One region of the Cellvibrio sp. ATLC23 genome, then DNA from elsewhere that is predicted to be linked to it. Evidence: predicted binding sites of a transcription regulator. Region 1 holds the regulator's gene; each other region holds the start of a gene.
What was found. Region 1 encodes sigma-54, which starts transcription at its own class of promoters, with help from an activator protein. Its sites were predicted from a motif close to TGGCACANNNNTTGCNNT; they were not measured.
Positions count from the first base shown of each region.

Region 2: the regulator sigma-54 is predicted to act here: its motif matches at 2,291-2,308, upstream of atzF (allophanate hydrolase).
Region 3: the regulator sigma-54 is predicted to act here: its motif matches at 2,601-2,618, upstream of flgF (flagellar basal-body rod protein FlgF).
Region 4: the regulator sigma-54 is predicted to act here: its motif matches at 2,078-2,095, upstream of xdp1 (exosortase-dependent surface protein XDP1).

Region 1 covers NZ_JBXUOS010000006.1:204,655-208,314, reverse strand. The annotation lists gene hpf (ribosome hibernation-promoting factor, HPF/YfiA family) at 1-172, opposite strand, end outside; gene AC2CG4_RS11860 (RNA polymerase factor sigma-54) at 279-1,883, opposite strand; gene lptB (LPS export ABC transporter ATP-binding protein) at 2,087-2,812, opposite strand; gene lptA (lipopolysaccharide transport periplasmic protein LptA) at 2,818-3,396, opposite strand; gene lptC (LPS export ABC transporter periplasmic protein LptC) at 3,383-3,660, opposite strand, start outside.
Region 2 covers NZ_JBXUOS010000002.1:30,537-34,196, reverse strand. The annotation lists gene uca (urea carboxylase) at 1-408, opposite strand, end outside; gene atzF (allophanate hydrolase) at 435-2,240, opposite strand; gene AC2CG4_RS03160 (Fic family protein) at 2,583-3,660, shown strand, end outside.
Region 3 covers NZ_JBXUOS010000011.1:79,895-83,554, forward strand. The annotation lists gene AC2CG4_RS16290 (flagellar basal body P-ring protein FlgI) at 1-198, opposite strand, end outside; gene flgH (flagellar basal body L-ring protein FlgH) at 222-914, opposite strand; gene flgG (flagellar basal-body rod protein FlgG) at 941-1,726, opposite strand; gene flgF (flagellar basal-body rod protein FlgF) at 1,788-2,531, opposite strand; gene AC2CG4_RS16310 (flagellar hook-basal body complex protein) at 2,802-3,660, opposite strand, start outside.
Region 4 covers NZ_JBXUOS010000002.1:525,320-528,979, reverse strand. The annotation lists gene AC2CG4_RS05250 (phospholipid carrier-dependent glycosyltransferase) at 1-358, opposite strand, end outside; gene AC2CG4_RS05245 (ThuA domain-containing protein) at 395-1,168, opposite strand; gene xdp1 (exosortase-dependent surface protein XDP1) at 1,318-2,028, opposite strand; gene AC2CG4_RS05235 (hydrogen peroxide-inducible genes activator) at 2,307-3,260, shown strand; gene AC2CG4_RS05230 (tryptophan halogenase family protein) at 3,293-3,660, shown strand, end outside.

The DNA of each region.
Region 1 (3,660 bases):
CGCTTACATGAATAGTGGCTTCTGCTTTTTGAATCAGTTTATCTACCGAGAGGATGACATTAACACTGGTGATGCGGTCGTTGTGCAGGCTCAGTCGCTCCAATTTACTGGAGACATACTCTCTCATTGAATCAGTTACTTCTACGTGGTGACCGCTGATATTTAATTGCATAAGTACTTCCTCTCGCTGGAAACAAAACGGCTGTTACTAGAGCAGCCTCACAATACAACCTACATTAGACTCACACTGTTAATCTAGTTATTTTGAGCATTAATTGCTAAATCGTTTTGCGCTCATTCGATGGCGGAATGTTGAGCGACTCACGATATTTGGCAATCGTACGTCGCGCCACTTGAATGCCTTGCTCGCCGAGCAGGTCGGTAATTTTACTGTCGCTCAATGGTTTTTTCGGGTTTTCAGCACTGACCAATTTTTTGATGATGGCGCGAATTGCAGTCGATGAACACTCTCCGCCGCTGTCGGTGCTGACGTGACTGGAGAAAAAATATTTCAATTCAAAAATACCCTGCGGTGTGTGCATGTATTTTTGCGTAGTGACTCGCGAAATAGTCGATTCGTGCATCTCCACAATTTCGGCTATATCGTGCAGCACCAATGGCTTCATTGCCTCGGGGCCGTAATCTAAAAAGCCGCGCTGTTTTTCTACGATACAGCTCGCCACTTTCAGCAGGGTTTCATTGCGGCTTTGCAAACTTTTTAAGAACCAGCGCGCTTCTTGCAGATTATCTTTTAAAAATGTGTTGTCGGTGCTGGAGTCGGCGCGTTTCACCATGGAGGCGTAATCGGAATTGATGCGCAAGCGCGGCGCTATGTCCGGGTTGAGTTCAACTATCCAGCGACCATCGCGTTTGTCGACAAATACATCGGGAACAACGTATTCGGTATCGCCATTGGCAATCATATCGCCCGGCCGCGGATTTAAACTTTGAATTAAGGCTACCGCTTGGCTTAACTCTGCTTCTTTTAATTTGGTACGGCGCATTAGCTGGCGATAATCGCGGCTGCCGAGCACTGGCAAGTATTGTTTGGTAATTAACTTTGCCGCTTCCAAAAACGGTGTTTTGGGGTCAAATTGTTGCAACTGTACCAGCAGGCATTCAGATAGATTTTGGCTGCACACGCCGCAGGGATCAAACTGCTGTAAACGGTGTTGAACGGCTTGGACTTCATCCAGTTCCAGCTCTTCAAAATCGCCGCGCATACCTTCAAAAATTTCTTCGATACTGATGGACAGCATGCCGCTGGGCTCCACTGCATCGATAATTGCCATGGCCAGTACACGGTCGCGGTCCGACATAGGCGTCAGATTCAATTGCCACATCAGGTGGTCGTAGAGCGAATCTGTCACTGCGCGGCGGCTCTCGAAATCACCGTCTTCGTTGTCGTAATTGCTGGAGCTGCCGCTAGAGGAGGATTGGTACACATCATCCCAACTGGTATCTACTGGCAAATCGCTGGGAATGGAGTCGCTCCAATCGCCGCTGTCTGCGCTAAAGCTTTCGCCTTCGCCATAGACATCGCTATCGCCATCGCTGGTGTTACTGGTCTCGCTGTAATTATCGCCAGTAGAGGAAAAGTTTTCGCTTGCGGTAAAGTCGCTGCCGTGATCAGCGCCCGCTTCCGCGGCGATTTCCAATTGGCGGGTGTAATCTGCTTTGTCCTGCTCGCTACCTTCATACTCATTGGTTGAGTTTGACGAATCGAAGGCTTCTTCCATTTCCAGCATTGGGTTGGATTCGAGCGCTTCCTGGATTTCTTGTTGCAGATCTAAGGTCGATAGTTGCAAAAGGCGAATAGCCTGTTGCAATTGTGGGGTCATGGTCAGCTGTTGACCGAGTTTGAGCTGGAGAGATTGCTTCATTATGTGAACGACAAACCCTTATAACGCGGATGGAAAACATCGGATAAGGGGAGTTTAGTCAGGGTTTGGCGCGCAAGCAATACAGTTAAGCAAGCTTTATGCCTAATGGATAAAGATTGTTACTTGTCAAGTTTTTTGTGTGTTGCTTATGGTGGTGCCATTAAGGCAGTTGGTAACACTCTTAGCGCAGGGATTTGACTCGCTTACAAGCGGAAATGCTCACCCAGATAGACCTCGCGCACTTTAGTATTGCTGAGCACAGTGTCTGCATCACCTTCGGCAATAATGTGGCCTTCGCTGACAATATAAGCGGTCTCGCAGATATCCAGCGTCTCGCGCACGTTGTGGTCGGTAATTAACACGCCGATGCCGCGATCTTTAAGGTGGCGCACAATTTCTTTGATGTCGTTGACAGAGATGGGGTCAACACCGGCAAAGGGTTCATCGAGCAGAATGAATTTAGGGTCGGTGGCCAGCGCGCGGGCGATTTCTACCCGGCGGCGTTCACCGCCCGAAAGTGCCATGCCCAAGCTGTCACGGATGTGGGTGATATGGAACTCGCTCAGCAGCGACTCGAGCTTTGCCTGACGTTGAAAGCTATCTAAATCCTTGCGTGTCTCCAGAATCGCCATGATGTTATCGGCAACGCTCAGCTTGCGGAAAATCGATGCCTCTTGCGGCAAATAGCCAATACCTGCGCGCGCGCGCCCGTGAATTGGGAGCTGGGTAAGGTCGCGGTCGTCAATCAACACTGTGCCGTTATCGGCAGCTACCAGCCCGGCAATCATATAAAAACAGGTGGTTTTACCCGCGCCATTGGGGCCGAGTAAACCAACAATGCGGCCGCTTTCAACGGTGATGGATACGTCGATAACGACTTTGCGTTTTTTGTAGCTTTTAGCCAGATGGCGTGCGTGCAGAGTAGGCATAGGTATTATTGCGCAGCGTTGGATGATGAGGTGGGAGCACTTGGGTCGGTGTTGTTCGTCTTCGGCGGAATCACAATTTCGATTCGCTGGCCGGTGCCGGATGCGCTGGTATTGCCAGCTGCTTTCATCACTTCTTTCACTAAATCGTAATCAATATGGGGGCCGCTCATCACTGCACCGTTTTGCTCAACTGATGCATCTTCGATTAATAGCAGATGCTCGTTACTGGGGGTGTAAGTAATTTGTTTGGCTGCGGCGGTGACGACACCTTGATCTTTTTCGGGCTGCTGCTGGAAGCGCGCCGGGTTGCCGGAGGCGATCATTTTTTCCACGCTGCTGTCAGGGTTGGTGTGAATCACAATCGACTCCGCAGTAATCACTAGCGAGCCCTGCTGAATTTTTACCGAGCCCGTATAGGTCGCCACCCCATTTTTTTGATCGACAGTAAGGTTGTCCGCTGAGCCGCGAATGGTTTCATGTTTGTCGCTGGGTAGAGCCAGGCTGGTGGTGCTATAGCTGGCGATAAATGCAGCGATTGCCACTGCAATTGGGGATAAAACAAAACGAAATTTAGCGGGGATCATAAACAGCCTTAACCTGGGACTTTAACTGAAGCCGACTCTGCGCCAGGTCGGCATCCATACCAATCGCATCTATCTGACCTTTAGCGCTGCGCATCTTAACAGCTTTGTCGGTTTCCGCGAATTGTTCGCTGGCGCGCACACGCAGCTCGCTAGTGGTGATTTGAATCAATCCCTGCGTCGGCGTCTGCTGTTGAATTAATACATTATCCAGCAGGCGAATAAGCTGACCGTTGGCTTCGCTGCGACCAGTTTCAGCGGTGACTA
Region 2 (3,660 bases), on a different contig from region 1:
CAAACCTGTTCCAGGGGTAAGGGGAACACCGGCTTTTTCGGCGATTTCACGGGAGGTATGCTTTAAACCAAATTCGCGAATTTGCGCCGGAGTTGGACCGCAAAAGGCAATGCCTTCCGCTTCGCACTGCTCACAAAATTTCGCATTTTCCGAGAGAAAACCATAGCCGGGAATAATTGCTTGCGCGCCGGTTGCTTTGGCAGCGGCGAGAATCAAATCGGATTTTAGATAACTTTCCGCTGCCGTATTACCGCCGAGGCAAATTGCTTTGTCACAGGCAGTGACGTGCGCTGAATTACGGTCGGCATCGGAATAAACTGCAACAGACTCGATGCCCATTTTTTTCAGCGTTTTCGCAATGCGCACCGCGATCTCTCCACGGTTGGCGATAAGTACGGTCTTCAACATGATTCTTCTCCGGCTGTAATTTTTAATTACTTTTGTAGTGATTTAATGTAGGCGCGCCATCCACCCATATGGGTAATATCAGTTGCGCCATTGACAGCAGCGCCTTCGCAAATAAAACCTTTTACTTCGCGACCATCGTGCAAACTCAATGTGCCTATCCCGAGCGGTGCGGGGATTAGCGCAACAAAACTACCGAAGTGCTGCAGGGGTACATCCCACAATTCCACGATAATTTGCGCACCTTCTGCATCGCTGCGAATTAATCCGGGTTTAGGCGGAGTGGTATTCGGCAGTGCATACAAACGGTAATTGCTGGCGGTAAAACTGCTTTCAACAAAAAGCGCATTGCGTTCTTGTAATTGCACATTGAGTGGCATGCCGGTCAAATGTGCGCCGACAACAGCGAGGCGAACATAGCCTTGCGGTGCAGTATTTTTTTGCACGAGTGGTGGTGTTGCTTGAGGGGTGGCTCCCAGCGATAAATTAACGCTGCTGTGCCATTTTTTTCCGAAGGCGGCGAGTGCAGCGTCTTGCCACGCGGGTGCTATGAGTGTGATACCAAATGGCAAACCATCGGCACGCATAACAGCGGGTAAGGCGAGGGCAGAACAATCGGCGAGGTTGACAAAATTGGTGTAGGTGCCCAGTTGACTGTTAACGCCGATTGGGTCGGCAGTAACTTCCGCAATTGTGGGGTGGCGGGGTGATGTGGGAACCAGAAGCGCATCCACATCGCCCATTAATAGTTGTATTTCACGAGCAAGATCGGCGCGGCGATATTCAGCGCGATAGGTATCGGTCGCCGAAAAATTCACGGCGTTTTCAATAATGCCGCGCACAACATTATTCATATCGGCTGCGTGTGCTTGCATAAAGTCTGCAATCGCCGCGTGCCGCTCTGCGACCCAAGGGCCGCCGTACAACAACTGTGCGAGCGCGAACATAGGGGCGAAATCCACAGTGACTAACTCAACCCCGGCGTCTGACATCAGTTTGAGTGTTTCCAGCCATGCGGCCTCGGCTTGGGTGTCGCCAAACCAATTGGGTGAGGCCGGAATTGCAAATCGAGGTGTGGCTGAAAAGTAAGTTGCTGCAGCTGGCGCAAGGCGCGAGTAGCCATCGGTAGGATCAAATCCTTCCATCACACTTGCAACGGTTTCGGCATCATCGACTGTCAGTGCAAAAACTGAAACACAATCCAAACTGCGGCATGCAGGCACTACACCACTGGTACTGAAGCGGCCTTTTGTTGGTTTCAATCCCACTATATTGTTGAAGCCTGCGGGGACGCGGCCGGAGCCTGCGGTATCCGTACCCAAACTAAATGGCACTAAACCGCGTGCAACCGTGGTGGCTGAGCCAGAGCTGGAGCCGCCGGAAACATAATCTGCATGAAATGCATTGGGCACTGCGCCGTAAGGTGAGCGAGTGCCGACAAGGCCGGTAGCAAATTGGTCGAGATTGGTTTTGCCGAGCACAATGGCACCGGCTTGTTTGAGGCGTGCTACCGATGTGGCATCGGTGTCGGGAATGTAGGTAAAGGCAGGGCAGGCGGCAGTAGTGGGAATGCCTGCGACATCGATATTGTCTTTTACTGCAAAGGGCACACCGAACAGTGGCAGACTGGCTGAGTCGCCCAAGTGCGCCAATGCATCAATTTGTCTATCCAGTTCTGCCGCTGAGACGATATAAATCCAGGCGGCGTCATCGCTATTGAGTTGGGCGCGCAATGATTGCAGCGCGGCGCGCGGCGCCAACCCCTGGTCGCGATAAGCAGCAAGCCATTGGTCAATGGTCCAACCTGCAGTGGTGTGGTGTTGATCCTGCGTCATTATTGTTCCTGCGTTGAATACGTAAATACAATCTTGGATACAAGCCTGTATTCGCAGAAACCATGCCAACCTGAAAAAATGCTCGAATTCCCCTCGGTCGACATGTAAAAAACTATTGTTAATCAATGAGTTAAATAACGTAGAAAAACCGCTGGAGGGGCTGTTAGTAGCGCTGCCGGGACTGAGTTTTGTGCGCTGAAGTTGTGCGCTGGATTTTTTATGCAGAGCTAAATTGGTGCGATTGTCTCGTCTCAGTTCATCTCAGTTTTTATAAATATTGAGATATGGAGATGTTTAAACTATAGTTCATCTCAATATTTTTTGTTTTTGAGATGAATTGAGATGATTAAGCGGCCACCATCTAAGGATGCTCTTCCGGAGCTTCCTTATCAGTACATTAAGGAAAATTATCCAGAGCAAGCAATGGATTACATCGCTTTCTATCAGCCCATGGATAGTAAGGGTTCATATCATCACTATGATGATTTCCGGCATAGGGTTCCAAAGAATTTGTCGGTGGATCTCGCTTGGGCGATGACTAAGTCAGCGAGGACAGGTGTGGCCCAGCGTTTATTTTGGGTGCGTGAACCATTGCAGGCTTGTACTTTTATACCCACCAATTTAATACAAAAAACGACCACTATCGTAGATCAAAATGCAACAACTGCTGCATTGGAGTGGACAGTAAATAAAATTGGTGAGGGGCAGCATCTACAGTATTTATTTAATGACTTGGTTGAGGATGAATCGATAAGTAGTAGCCAGCTAGAGGGAGCAGCGACTACAACGCGTGTAGCCAAGGATATGATCAAGCGTAAAAGAGAACCAAGAACGCTCGATGAAAGAATGATTCTTGGTAATTTGAAGATGATGAGTTTTGCTTGGAATAATAGAAGTCTTGAAATTACTGCTGCATTAATAAAAGAGATGCATAAAGTAGGTGTCGAGGGTATCGATAATGATAAATATGCGCCTGGAGCGTTTCGGGTAAGTGATGATGTCATTATTGGCGATGACTACGGTAATATTTTTCATCAACCGCCAAGCGCAGATGGGATTGAGCTAAGGCTAGCTATGCTATGTGACTGGATTAACACAGATCATGACGATATTAGTAGTGGTACTTATATTCACCCGTTAATAAAAGCAATTTGTATACATTTCATAATTGGATATGAACATCCGTTTAATGATGGAAATGGTCGTGTTGCTAGAGCTTTATTTTATTTGTTTTTGTTTAAAAAAAATTATGGTGCATTTCGTTATATTTCAATTAGTAATATTTTGAAAGATGCTTACGCTCAATACGGAAAGTCATATTTGTTTACGGAAACCGACAGTATGGATATGACATACTTTATTGAGTATCAATGTTCTGTAATTATGAAAGCTGTAATGGCCTTTAAATCCCATTGTCAAA
Region 3 (3,660 bases), on a different contig from region 1:
GCTGTTGAACGATTGTGTAGTAAATGGTGATTGGGTTGTTTGATCCCCTGTACCATCCAACCCCACCACCAAACCATAACCCACTAATTGGTTGGCGCGCACACCGGCGACACTCGCGATATCTTTAATGCGTTCAGCCTGTGCTGCGGCACTACACAGCAACACAATCGCAACAATAATTACACTAATATTACGCATATAAAGAACCTCGTTAACTCAAATTACAATGGCCACAAATCGCTGTTAAAAAAACGCGACAACCACCCCATGGAAGTGGAGTCAGCCAACGCGCCTGTGCCGCTGTAAGAAATTTTTGCGTTTGCCAACCGGGTAGAAACGATCGTGTTATCCGGCGCAATGTCATCCGGGCGAATCATGCCACTGATACGAATAAATTCATCACCGCGATTTAAAGTGATCCACTTTTCACCGCGCACGATTAAATTTCCGTTCGGCAAAATTTCAGCAACTGTGACAGTGATATTGCCTTGTAAGCTGTTACTTTGATCAGCATCGGCACTGCCATCAAAGGTGCGATCTTGCTCCAGCGTGGTGGTTAACTCTCTACCTTTAAGGGTTGGGTTAGCGCCCAACAATGGACCGGCATTAAAGTTCACTCCACTTTTTTTACCCGTTGCGACGCCGGAAGACTTTCTCGATACAGTACGTTCACTCAATGTTACGGTGATAACGTCGCCGACAAAATGTGCTTTGCGATCATTAAATAAATTTAACCCGTAAGCATCTTGATACAAAGAGCCGTCAGTACGTTGCGGCACGGGCATGCTGGCCGCAATAGTGGGAGCATAAGCAGGATCATCCGGCTCCGGTTTTTTGTTGGTAAAACAACCGCTAAGACTGACGAGCATTAGCCATAATGCAATCAGTTTTAGCCAGCGTGAATTACACATCATTAAAGTAGGCATATTAAATCGCTCGATTAAAGATTCTGGGTAATAAACTGCAACATCTGATCGGCAGTGGATACCACTTTGGAATTCATTTCATAAGCGCGTTGGGTGGTAATCATATTCACCATTTCTTCGACTATATCGACATTGGAATTTTCCAGCATGCCCTGCTTAATAACACCCAAACCATTTTCACCGGGTGTACCCTGCACAGGATTTCCGCTCGCTACGGTCTCTACAAATAAATTGCCACCAATCGCCTGCAAGCCGGAATGGTTAATAAAATCTGCCAGCGTAATATCGCCAAGCTGTTGTGGATCTGGCTGACCGGGTGAATAAGCATTCACCGAACCATCTGTACCAATGGTGATTTTATTTGCGCCTTCGGGAACAATAATCGCGGGCTCTAATAAATAACCATCGGCATTCACTAACTGCCCTTCGCCATTGATTTGCAATTGCCCATTGCGGGTATACGCGATGGTGCCATCGGGTTGCAGCACTTGTAAAAAACCGTGCCCGTCAATTGCGACATCGAGTGACTGCTCAGTCACTTGCAAACTTCCTTGGGTAAATTCTTTTTGCGTTGCAACCACGCGTACACCGGCACCCAATTGCAAACCAGAAGGCAATTGGGTTTCTTGCGTTTGTTGTGCACCCGGCTGACGCTGGTTTTGATACAACAAATCTTCAAAAATGGCGCGGTCACGTTTAAAACCTACCGTGCTGGTATTCGCCAAATTATTGGAAATAGTAGTGAGTTGTCGATCTTGTGCCGACAAGCCGGTTTTACTGACGTAGAGGGAGGCGATCATAATGTGTTCCTCAAATTAGCTATCTATTGCTTTACTACAAGTGCAATGAAATTAATTGTGCTTAGGAGATTTGTAACAGCTGCGCTGAACTCGCTGAATTTTCTTCGGCTGTTTTCATCAGTTTTACTTGCATTTCATATTGGCGCGAAAGACTGAGAATTTGCGTAAATTCATCAATCGGATTGACGTTACTGCTTTCCAACATGCCGCTGCGCAAGGTCACTTCAACCGCGGGTAATGCAGCTAAACCATCACGCTGGCGAAACAAACCGTCATCACCTTTTTCAATCGCTTGCACATCGGGGTTCACTAATTTCAAACGCCCTACTTCCACCATTGCTTCCGGCCCTTGGCCTTGGCCAACAATAGAAATAGTGCCGTCTGCGCCCACTTGCACTTTTTCGTTTTCGGGAATGTTGATCGGCCCACCATCACCTAACACCACCAAGCCATTAGCTGTACGCAGAGTGCCGGCTGCATCTACCGCAAAATTACCGGCGCGGGTATAGGCCTCAGTGCCATCAACAGATTGCACGGCAAAAAAGCCGTCGCCTTGAATTGCGACATCAAGCGGATTATTGGTGGCAATCATTGCGCCCGAGGTGAAATCCGCACGTGGAGATTCCGTCATTGCGTAAGCGCGGGTTGGCTGACCATCGCCGTAATAAACCCCCATGCTGCGTGACTGTTCAAAGTCCGCACGAAAACCAGTGGTATTGACGTTGGCAAGGTTATTGGCGCGATTAGCCTGTGCCAGCATGTTGTGCTTGGCGCCGGTCATGGCGATAAAGAGCGCTTTGTCCACAAGAATGTCTCCAGTCGCTAGCGATAAAGTTTCCGCTAGTTTTTTGGCGGATTTGCCGTTACTGAAGGTTTTGCAAGAGCGATGCCAAGTAAATAGCTCGCGAAAGATAAGCAATAAGGTACTGATATTTATAAGGAATTTTGGTTAGCACGCGATAAAAACAGGATAAGTAAAAGCAGATAAATAAAGAAGCGGCAAACTGCTTCCGCTGTTTGCCGCTCGATTCTATGGATGCTGGTGGGTATCGCTGTGCGCCACCCACCTGACTTATTAACGAAGGTTCAAAATTGTCTGAGTCGTTGCATTGGCTGTTTCGATGGTTTTTGCGTTCGCTTGATAATTCCGCTGGGCAATAATCAGGTTCACCAACTGCTCGGATAGATCCACGTTGGACTCTTCAACCGCACCAGCGGTGATATTGCCTAACTGGGATGAACCTGGCGCGCCTACAATCGCCTCACCTGATTCAAAGGTTTGCGCCCACATAGTGTCGCCAGTTGGCTTCAAGCCATCCACGCTGGCAAAGTTTGCCAGTGCAACCTGCCCTAACACTTGCGCCTCTCCATTCGTAAAACGCGCAAACACAATACCGGTATTGCTGATGTCCAAACCTGCTAAACGACCTGTTGTATAACCATTTTGATCCAACTGCTCTACTGAAAACACACTACCAAACTGAGTACTACCAGTAAGATCGATCATGAAGTTGGAGCTAGCAGGCGGCTCTGCCACTGGAATAGTTCCCCCCTGCAACACATTCAGCGGGCCCAGTGCACCTAAAGGAGTTCCATCCTTACCCAGCGGCGTCCAGTTAGAAATAAGGATGGCATCAGTCATTGATGAGTTAATGGTTCCCTCGGGAGTGAAATGCACATCAAACGAGGCCATAGTGGGCAAAGTATTGTCTGGTGACGGTAAAGTAGGATCAGGATCACCCACATTTTGCCCATCGATCTGTACATACATTTTCCAATGATTGGCGGAGGTAGTTGGATCGGCCGGATCGTATGCTTGTTTTACAAAATACTGACGCATTGAATGAACATTACCCAAGCTGTCATATATCGGGGTGGTAGTGGCGTGATTAAAAGTTTTTTGATCGTTAGGATTGAATGCATTAATTGGCACT
Region 4 (3,660 bases), on a different contig from region 1:
AAAATAATACCGAGAACGCCATCATCACCACTGACGGCCAGCGAAAACCTTTATAGGTCATCTCTGGCGGTGCGTTATCACCCGTGAGGTAATCGGTCTCCAGCAGTTTGCTTTTGTTAACTTTTTCATTGCCGCCAAATAGAACTTCGCCGATGGCCATAAGTTGTTTGCCGAGCGGCGGATGTGGCTCCATATACATCACACCGTCAATGTGTTTTTGTGCGGAGGCAACGTGATAGTTTTCATCCCAAAACATAGCTTGCGGTGTGCCGTAATAGGGAAAATAAACCCCCAGTGAGATAAGCAAAATGACGACGGGATAAATAAATCGTGCGTAATTTTTTATGAAATTTTTCATGATGTCTGTTGTTATATTTGAAGTTGTTGTCAGGAATTATTTTTTGCGCAAACCTTTACCGGTTGCTGCCCAATAAAGTCCACCGTAGATGTGCTCCAGAAACAGTGAGTCGCTGTAGGTCGCGGGCAGGTGCCCAAGCGCAGTGTAAAATGCGCGGCCGCCATCGTAGTCGTGGTACCAGGCGATGGGGTGAAATTTGCCCATGCCTTCACCTTTTTTCTCGCCCCACTGTACTTTGGGGTCATAGGTCTGCTCATCAACCGCAAGAATGTAATTCAAGCCTTTAATTCGCTCTGCGCCGAATTCGTACCATTCATCGGTCCACAAAAACCGCTCTGGCATGCGCTCTACACCGGGAAATTTGCGATTGGTGACGGTGAGTTCGGCAGTTTGAATAACAGGATGAATATGAAAGGTGCGCCCCACCATTTTGGTGTACCAGTCCCAGTCGTATTCGGTATCCGATGCGCTGTGAATGCCAACAAAACCTTTGCCGGAACGGATAAAACGCTCCATCGCGGCTTGTTGTTCATCGTTGAGGATATCGCCGGTGGTTAACAGAAAAATGACGGCTTGGTAATTTTTGAGCTTTTCATCATTGAAGATGCTTGCATCTTCATGCCAATCAATATTGAAGTGGTGGCGCAAGGCCATAGCGCGCATGGCGGTAACCCCTTCATTAACCGACTCATGATGCCAGCCATTGGTTTTGGTGAAGAGTAAAACGTTAAATTGTTGTGCCTGGGCGCTGAGGGTGGTGCAGAGGGATGCGCAGATCAGAGCAAAGGATAACGCGATTCGTCTATACATATTATTGCCTCGCTGATAGGGGGTATTGTTGTCCCGGTTTCTTCTTATCTTTTTTTAAACCGGCGCCATCATAAGCGATACAAATATATAGGCAATAAAAAAGGGCGCTGAGAGCGCCCTTTTTGGAATGGTCTAATTCGCAGTGAGAACTAGGCGGCGCGACGACGTGAAGCCATCAAACCTAATAGGCCCAGCGCAAACAGCATCACAGAGCCTGACTCTGGAACCTTAACGGCTTCAAAGGTGATGGACTTAAGTTTGAAATAATCATTGTTTTGCGAAAGCGTTCCACCAAAAGCACGGTTGTATGCGCCAACCAGCCAATATTGCGCCTTCACATCGGCAGGGTTAACTGCAAAAGTACCTACGCCGTTGCGATCGTAGTTGCCAACCACGCTCCAGCCACTGCTGAGCAGTGCTGCCCAGTTGCTGCCAAAGCCGGTAAGGCCGCCAGAGAAAGGGGCTGCGCCTGTGTAAGCTAATACGGATACATCGGCATCGGTTTTGTACCAGCCAATGCCCAGGCCGCTTACATCGACAACTTTGTCAAACGAGAATAGCAGGGCATCGTAATCCCCATTGGAATTGTCGACTGAGTGTTGTGGGCTGTTTGCTTTTTCGACGCCAATGCCCGAACCAGACCATCGTGCAATTTGATCTTGTGCGATGGCTTTGTCACCTGTGGATTTGTTGGACCATCCAGTGACCACGACATTGGCTTCTGTTGATGTGTAGCTAAACGAATTGGTGTAGCCGGCGGTGTTGGGCGCCAGGTTGATAGTGACCGGTACAGCAAGCGCATTCATAGCGACGCCGGTGCTCAATGCGAGTCCTGCAATAAGCGATTTAATTGGTAGCATGATAATTAAGTCCATTGGGTGAGTAGTGGTAGGTACTGCAGCGCAATCTAAGGCAATTTTTGCGCCATGATTGTAACCATTTGATTTTCTGCGTGATCCGTTTTGTACCTTATGCTCCAACAATTTTTTATGTAAGAAATGTCGACATCATCCTATTTGTGGGTGGCAGCGGTTAACGGGCTGAGGTGACTTGTTAAATGTATTTTGGGCTGCGTGGCAACTTTACCCAGAGTCGGGCAGCGGGCACACTGGGTTTGTTCACTAGCATCGAGTGTTTTATGACGTTGACTGAATTGCGCTATATCGTTGTGCTTGCTGAAGAGCAGCATTTTGGCCGAACAGCTGAGCGCTGCCATGTAAGTCAGCCCAGCCTCAGTATTGCGGTGCGCAAGCTTGAGGAGGAGTTGGGGGTGGTGCTGTTTGAACGCAGTAAAACCAACGTCCGCGCCACCCTCTTAGGGGATAAAATTGTTGCCCAAGCCAGATTGTTGTTGGCTGATGTGGCAGTGATTAAATCCTTGGCTGAGGCGGGGAGAGATCAGCTGAGCAACCCTTTGGTGCTGGGCACAATTTTTACTTTGGGGCCTTATCTGCTGCCACAGCTTATCCCGCACCTGAAGCAGCAAGCGCCCAATATGCCGCTTTATGTGCAGGAAGATTACGCCGAGAGTTTGCGCAAAAAGCTTCGCGATGGCGTGCTGGATGCGATTGTGGTGTCGCTGCCGTTTACTGAGCCGGATGTAGTGACCCAAGAATTATTTGATGAGCCGCTAGTGGTGGTTATGCCGCAGTCGCATCCGCTGGCGCGTAAGCAGGAGGTTACCCCTGCGGATATCGCAAGCGCCAATTTACTGTTGCCGGGAGCGGGGCATTGCCTGCGCGAGCAAATCTTGGCATTGCATCCTGAATGGCGCGATGATCAGTCGGCACGCCACAGGGCTGAAGGAAATAGTCTTGAAACCTTGCGCTGTATGGTGGCGGCAGGATTGGGTGTGAGTGTGTTGCCGCGTTCAGCGGCAGAATCGGGATTATGTGCAGCTAATCGATTGGTCGCTCGTCCGCTGGTGGGCGGGCAGCGCAAGCTGGGGTTGGCGTGGCGTGCAAGTTTCCCGCGCCACAAGGCGATTGATGTGCTGCGCAAGGCAATCCAGACTTGTAGTGGCGCCTACTGGAATTTCACTACTGAGCAGGAAGCGGTTGAGCAGACCATGCTGCCGCTGCAAGGTTGGTAATAATTGAATGCCATGTGGCGATGAGTACAGGTATGAATCCCCTTAAAAAAATTGTCATCCTCGGTGGCGGAACATCCGGCTGGATTGCAGCCTCGATGCTGGCAGCTCATTTCAAGCGCGAGCGGTGCGAGATCGAGTTGATCGAGTCAGATGAAATAAGCTCGGTTGGCGTGGGTGAGTCCACTATTCCACCGGTGGTGCGCCTGATTAACCGCTTGGGTATCGATGAGGCCGAGTTTATCCGTGAGACTCAGGCCTGTTATAAGCTGGGGATTAAGTTCGTCGATTGGCGCACCAAAAATCAATCTTATTTCCACCCCTATGGCGCACTGGGTAAACGCATCGACGCGCAAGATTTTTATCAGTGCTGGCTCAAGGCGACTATGGCTGGGGAGCAGTA